2 regions of the Arthrobacter sp. FW306-1B-F12A genome follow, and region 2 is predicted to be linked to the other one. Evidence: predicted binding sites of a transcription regulator. Region 2 holds the regulator's gene; the other holds the start of a gene.
The links. Region 2 encodes HrcA, which represses chaperone genes, less so after heat shock. Its sites were predicted from a motif close to TTNGCACTCGNNNNNNNCGAGTGCNAA; they were not measured.
Positions count from the first base shown of each region.

Region 1: the regulator HrcA is predicted to act here: its motif matches at 1,937-1,963, upstream of groES (co-chaperone GroES).

Region 1 is NZ_JBYSXD010000035.1:44,198-47,608, reverse strand. Features, by position in the region: gene groL (chaperonin GroEL) at 1-1,405, opposite strand, end outside; gene groES (co-chaperone GroES) at 1,492-1,788, opposite strand; gene AC3WJU_RS16005 (hypothetical protein) at 2,013-2,423, opposite strand; gene AC3WJU_RS16000 (THUMP-like domain-containing protein) at 2,501-3,411, shown strand, end outside.
Region 2 is NZ_JBYSXD010000010.1:75,974-79,384, forward strand. Features, by position in the region: gene AC3WJU_RS07555 (DUF4870 domain-containing protein) at 1-266, opposite strand, end outside; gene AC3WJU_RS07560 (DUF3097 family protein) at 370-1,227, opposite strand; gene hrcA (heat-inducible transcriptional repressor HrcA) at 1,408-2,421, shown strand; gene dnaJ (molecular chaperone DnaJ) at 2,489-3,411, shown strand, end outside.

The sequences.
Region 1 (3,411 bases), on a different contig from region 2:
CCTTGGCCACGACGACGTAACCGTCGAAGCCGGCGTTCTGGGCGATCCAGCGAAGGGGCTGGGTCAGGGCACGGCGAACGATGCCGACGGCGGCAGCCGCGTCGCCTTCCAGTGCCTTGACGGCAGAGTCCTCGTCCAGTGCCTTGAGGGCGTGGATGAGGGCGGATCCACCGCCGGAGACGATGCCTTCTTCAAGGGCAGCACGCGTGGAGGACACTGCGTCCTCGATGCGGTGCTTCTTTTCCTTGAGCTCGACCTCGGTGGCTGCGCCGACCTTGATGACGCCGATGCCTCCTGCCAGCTTCGCAAGCCTTTCCTGCAGCTTTTCGCGGTCCCAATCGGAGTCGGTGCGGGTCAGCTCTGCACGGATCTGGGCGACGCGCGCTGCGACGTCCTCAGGCGTACCGGCGCCGTCAACGATGGTGGTGTTGTCCTTGGTGACGGTGATCCGGCGGGCGCTGCCGAGGACCTCGAGGCCAACCTGGTCCAAGGACAGGCCGAGCTCCGGGGAAACAACCTGGGCGCCGGTCAGGGTGGCAATGTCCTGCAGCATGGCCTTGCGGCGGTCGCCGAAGCCCGGAGCCTTGACGGCAACGACGTTCAGGGTGCCACGGATACGGTTCACGATCAGCGTGGACAGTGCCTCGCCGTCGATGTCCTCAGCAATGATAAAGAGGGGCTTGGCAGCCTGCAGGGCCTTCTCGAGGAGCGGCAGGAATTCCTGCAGCGAGGAGATCTTGCCCTGGTTGATGAGGATGAGCGCGTCTTCCAGAACAGCTTCCTGGCGTTCCGCGTCAGTGACGAAGTACGGGGACAGGTAGCCCTTGTCGAACTGCATGCCCTCGGTCAGGACCAGTTCGGTCTGCGTGGTGGAGGACTCTTCGATGGTGATGACGCCATCCTTGCCGACCTTGCCGAAAGCCTCGGCGAGGAGCTCGCCGACCTCATCGCTCTGGGCAGAGATCGCGGCAACGCTGGCAACCTGGGTGCCTTCAACTTCGCGGGCGTTCTCCAGGAGGCGGGCAGCCACGGCCTGGACGGAAACCTCGATGCCGCGCTTGATTTCGCCAGGTGCGGCTCCGGCGGCAACGTTGCGCAGGCCTTCCTTGACGAGTGCCTGTGCCAGCACGGTGGCGGTGGTGGTGCCGTCACCTGCGACGTCGTTGGTCTTGGTGGCGACTTCCTTGGCCAGTTGCGCACCAAGGTTCTCATACGGGTCGTCGAGTTCGACTTCGCGGGCGATCGTCACGCCGTCGTTGGTGATGGTGGGAGCTCCCCACTTCTTGTCCAGAACGACGTTGCGGCCACGCGGGCCAAGGGTGACCTTGACCGTATTGGCGAGCTTGTCAATGCCTGCTTCGAGCGAGCGACGGGCAGCGTCGTTAAACGCAAGCTGCTTTGCCATGGTTGTGTCCTTTCAAGACGGAAAACCCGCACCGCTGATTCGACCGGAAGAAGTCCGACTCGATCTGCGATGCGGGATCCAGGGAATTACTTAACGACGATCGCCAGAACGTCGCGGGCGGACAGAACGAGGTATTCGTTGCCGCCGGTCTTGACTTCAGTTCCGCCGTACTTGGAGTAGATGACGACGTCGCCGACGGTTACGTCGACGGGGACGCGGTTGCCGTTGTCGTCGAAGCGGCCGGGGCCAACTGCGACAACTTCGCCTTCCTGCGGCTTTTCCTGTGCAGTGTCCGGGATGACCAGGCCGGAAGCCGTGGTCTGCTCTGCTTCGAGCGGGCGGACAACAATGCGATCCTCGAGAGGCTTAATGGAGACCGACACTCGGATCTCTCCTTTACGTGAGGTAGTACATGGACTATCAAACCAGGGGTGCCGTGGCGGGCTTACCGTCGTCGCGGTGCCGGTAAGTGCCTGGCGGCATGATTAGCACCCGCCTAGGGAGAGTGCTAATCAAGACTCTATGTAAGCATTAGCACTCGGTCAAGGCGAGTGCCAGAATTCCGTCATGGGTGAACGCCCGAAGCGCCACTTGCGGCTCGAGTAGCTCATTGACCGGCGAGGTCGTCGAAGTCGACGTCCTCGCCGTCGTCATAGTCTTCCTTCGGCGCGTTTCCGCGGTTCAGGTAGAGCACTACGCCGCTGGCGAGCGCGACGACGCCGAACACCACCAGCCCGACGATCGCTGCGATGCGGGCACCGGTGTAGGTGTCACGGATGTCCCGGGCCTCGTCGGTGGCGTCCTGGACGCTCTTTCCGGTCATGGAGTAGGTGGCCGCGTTGAAGGAGTCGAGGAAGAAAATAATGATCAAGAGCGCAATGCAGACAACGGCAATCAAAACACCGACGATGAGTGCGGGGCGGGCATACTTGGAGAGATTTCCGGCGAAGGGACGTTTATCGGGGGCAAAGGGAGAACCATTGGCGTCGTCAGGCTGGCGTACTGGGTTGTCTTCCATGGCATCAACCCTATCCGCCCGGGTGGTCGCGGTTCCCCGTCCGCACTCTATGACGGGCGAGCATTAGGCTGGTTCCCATGGCTGACACACCCCAGGACCAGATTGCCCCCTTGCTGACAACGGAAGGTTGGGAACTCCTGGCATCCTTGGGACCATACCGCGACGCTGAAGCCTTCGCCCTCAACGCGCGCCTGCGCAAAGACGGCCACTCCCCCGCGCTCGTGGCCGCCGTCCTCACCCAATCCAGGCTCCGCACCCGGGCCGAGGCCAAGTTCGGAGAATTCGCCCGTCAGATGCTCTTCACCCAAGCCGGCCTGGAACAGGCCACCCGCCTCAATGTTGCAGCCAGGCACGCCGAGCGATTCGCCAAGGCAGGCACGCGGCACGTGGCGGACCTGGGCTGCGGGCTCGGAGCGGACTCCATGGCCATGGCCTCCATGGACATCGAGGTCACCGCCGTGGAGCTCGACGAGACCACCGCAGCCTGCGCCACCATCAACCTCATTCCGTTCCCGCACGCGACGGTAGTGCACTCCGACGCAACCTCGGTGCCCCTCGACGGGGTCGACGGCGTGTGGCTCGATCCGGCGCGACGCACGACGTCGTCGTCGGGAACCAAACGGATCTGGGATCCGGAGGCGTTCTCGCCGCCGTTGTCCTTCGTTGAATCATTGGCGGCGACCGGCAAGTCTGTCGGGGTCAAGATGGGGCCAGGCATGCCGCACGAATCGGTGCCGGCCGGCTGCGAGGCACAGTGGGTTTCGGTGGGCGGGGACGTCACGGAAGTGACGCTGTGGTTCAACGACGTCGCCCGTCCCGGCATCCGCCGCGCTGCCCTGGTGCTCGGGCCGCAAGGCGCAGCCGAGATCACCAGCGGCGAAGATTTCGACGGCGGTCCGGTGCCCGACGTCGGGCCCGTGGAGGGATACCTGTACGAACCGGACGGGGCGGTGATCCGTGCGGGCCTGGTGGCCGACGTCGCACTCCG
Region 2 (3,411 bases):
AGGATGTTTGCGAGCACTGCGGCAATCGTCGGAGGCAAAGTGAAGTTGAGCGCTTCCTTGGATTCCTGGGCCGTGAACGGGCCACGCTCGCGGAAGATCAGGTAGATCAGGAGCGAAGGCACGCAGCCGAGGATTCCTCCAAAGTGCGCCAGGGTTGCCCACTGCCGGTCTTCCGAGGCGGTCAAGGGCAGCGCGTTGGCAGGAACGCCGTGGTACTGGGACTGGCCCGAGGTGCCGTCCCGATCGTCAGGAGCGTTGTCTGCCACAGTTTCTTCCTTCGAGTGTCTATCGGTGCAGTGTTGCTGTCCCAGAATACTTGCTTGGCACGCGGTCAGCCGACCAACTGCTGTCCCCTACGCAGGTAATTCATCACGGAACGGTCAGGAAATCGATCACTTCCTCCACGCGACCCAGCAGAGACGCCTCCAAATCGGCGTAGCTGTGGACGGCGCCCAGCAGCTTCTGCCAACCCAGTCCGATGTCCTCGGCCGTTTCATGCGGCCAGCCAAACGCCTTCAGTATCCCGGTCTTCCAATCCGTGCCCCGCGCGATGGTCGGCCATTGCTCGATCCCCAACACCTTGGGCCGGATTGCCTGCCAGACGTCCACGTAGGGGTGTCCCACGATCAAGACGTTTCCTGCAGCGCCCGGCAGCGTCATGGCGTCGGCCGCAATCCGCGACTCCTTCGAATCCGGGACCAAGTGGTCCACAAGGATCCCGAGACGGCGGCCCGGGCCAGGGGAGAATGCGGCTATTGCCGCCTTGAGATCGTCCACGCCATGCAACGGCTCGACGACGATACCCTCCACCCGGAGATCATCTCCCCACACCTTTTCCACAAGTTCGGCGTCGTGCTTACCTTCCACCCATATCCGGCTCGCCTTGGCGACTTGGGCCCGCTGGCCGGCGACTCGGACGGATCCTGATGCTGTCCTGCCTGCTGGCGCCGCCCCCTTGGCGGCGGCCGGGCGTGGGGCAGGCGGCAGGAGCTTCACGGCTTGTCCCTCCAGCAGGAATCCGAAGCCAAGCCGGAACGACTTGGCCTTTCCCCGCCGATCCTCCAGCACCACAATGTGCATGCCTCCGGACTTCTCCACCCTGGTCACGGCCCCGACCCAGCCGGACTGGACGTCTTCGAGAACCATTCCGCGTTCAACAGGAACCTCAGGCAGTTGCCGTTTGGCAGGCGAGGAGAGGTCTTGCGGGCCCCAATTGTCGTAAGACACGGTCTTCACACCACTTTGCGCTAGGGGATCGGTCACGGTCCGTGGCATTGCGCAGGACCGCGCGGGAATCATGTTCGCCGCGAGCGGTACCAATGCTAACAACGAGGTGGCTCATACTAGACTTGTTAGCACTTGGGCATGTTGAGTGCTAACTGTTGAAATGTTGATTGGAGGTGGGCAGTGAGCGAACCACGCAAGCTTGAAGTGTTACGCGCCATCGTGGAGGACTACGTTCACTCCCGCGAGCCGGTCGGTTCCAAAGCCTTGGTTGAACGGCACCATCTGGGAGTGTCGAGCGCAACCATCCGCAATGACATGGCCCTCTTGGAAGAAGAAGGCCTCATTGCCGCACCGCACACGAGCGCCGGCCGCATTCCCACGGACAAGGGTTATCGCCTGTTCGTCGACCGTATTTCCGAGGTCAAACCACTTTCGGCCGCCGAGCGCCGGGCCATCCACTCCTTGCTTGAGGGACCTGACGACGTCGAGGACATCCTTGAGCGCACCGTCCGGCTCCTCTCCCAACTGACCAACCAGGTCGCCGTCGTGCAGTATCCGCACCTGAGCCGCGCGCGCGTCCGGCACATTGAGTTTGTCCTTTTGGCACCGCGCCAGGTCCTGGTGGTGTTGATCGCCGATTCGGGCAAGGTGGAACAGGGCGTTGTGCACGCCGCGACGGACACCACTGACGACGAACTCATGGCCTTGCGGGCGCGATTCCTTGGAAGCATCGCCGGCTCCCAGCTCGACCTCATGCCGCAAGTGCTGCCATCGGTGGTTGCCCTGTGCCCGCCGGCGCTTCGGAACCTTGCCGGCGCCCTTGCCCACGGCCTGGAAAGGCTTGCCGAGCGGAGCCGCGACGAACGCATGGTCATGGCAGGCACGGCAAACCTGGCCCGCTCCAACGTGGACTTCCCGCTGAGCATCGGTCCGGTCCTCGAAGCGCTTGAGGAACAGGTGGTCATGTTGCGGCTTTTGTCCGACATGGCGGAAGACCCCCGGGGCGTCACGGTGAGTATCGGCCGCGAAAACCCCTACGACGGCCTCTCCGAGGCTTCGGTGGTTGCCACGGGCTACGGTCCGGGCAGCAGTGCCAAGATCGGCATTCTTGGACCCACCCGCATGGACTATCCCAACACCATGGCGGCCGTCCGTGCCGTCGCACGCTACCTTTCCCGCATTCTGGGCGGCTGACGGCCTCGGCTGGAAACCGCCCCGCAAGAAACGCAGTGGAACCGTAAACAAGGAAGAGATACCGACTTTGAGCAGTCACTATGACGTTCTGGGCGTCTCGCCGGAAGCAACCGGCGAGGAGATCAAGAAGGCCTACCGCAAACTCGCACGTAAGCTGCACCCCGATGTGAACCCCGGGGCCGGCGCTGCAGAGGAATTCAAGGCGGTGACTCACGCTTACGAGGTCCTCTCCGACCCACAGAAGCGCCGCGTCTACGACGCCACCGGCAACGAGAACGGGACCGACAACGGTTTCGGCGGCGGCTACGCGGGCCAGGGATTCGCCTTCCAGGACATCTTCGACACCTTCTTCGGCGGAGGAGGTGGCGGCATGCAAGGCCCCGCGTCACGCATGCGCCGCGGGCAGGACGCCTTGATCAGTGTCCGCATCGACCTGCGCGAAGCCGTCTTCGGTGTCAACAAAAAGCTCGAAGTGGACACTGCAGTCATCTGTCCCACGTGCGAAGGCTCATGCTGCCGACCGGGCACCCACCCGGAACGCTGCGACATCTGTGGCGGCTCGGGCCAGGTCCAGCGGGCCGTGCGCTCGATCCTCGGCCAGGTCATGACGGCCGCGCCGTGTGGATCGTGCGAAGGTTTCGGCTCGATCATCAAGGATCCCTGCAATGAGTGCAACGGCCAGGGCCGCATCCGCAGCCGACGTTCGCTGACCGTCAAGGTGCCTGGCGGCGTCGCTACCGGGACCCGCATCCAGTTGTCGTCGCAAGGCGAAGCAGGCCCCGCAGGCGGGCCTCCCGGCGACCTCTACGTGGAGATCCGGGTCAACAGCGATTCCACCTACATACGGGAAGGCGACGACCTCCACGCCACGCTGAGCGTCCCCATGACCGCCGCGGCGCTGGGTACCGAGCTCCAGCTTGAGACTTTCGACGGTCCCCAGGAAATCGACGTCAAGTCCGGCACGCAGTCCGGCGAAGTCATCACCCTGCG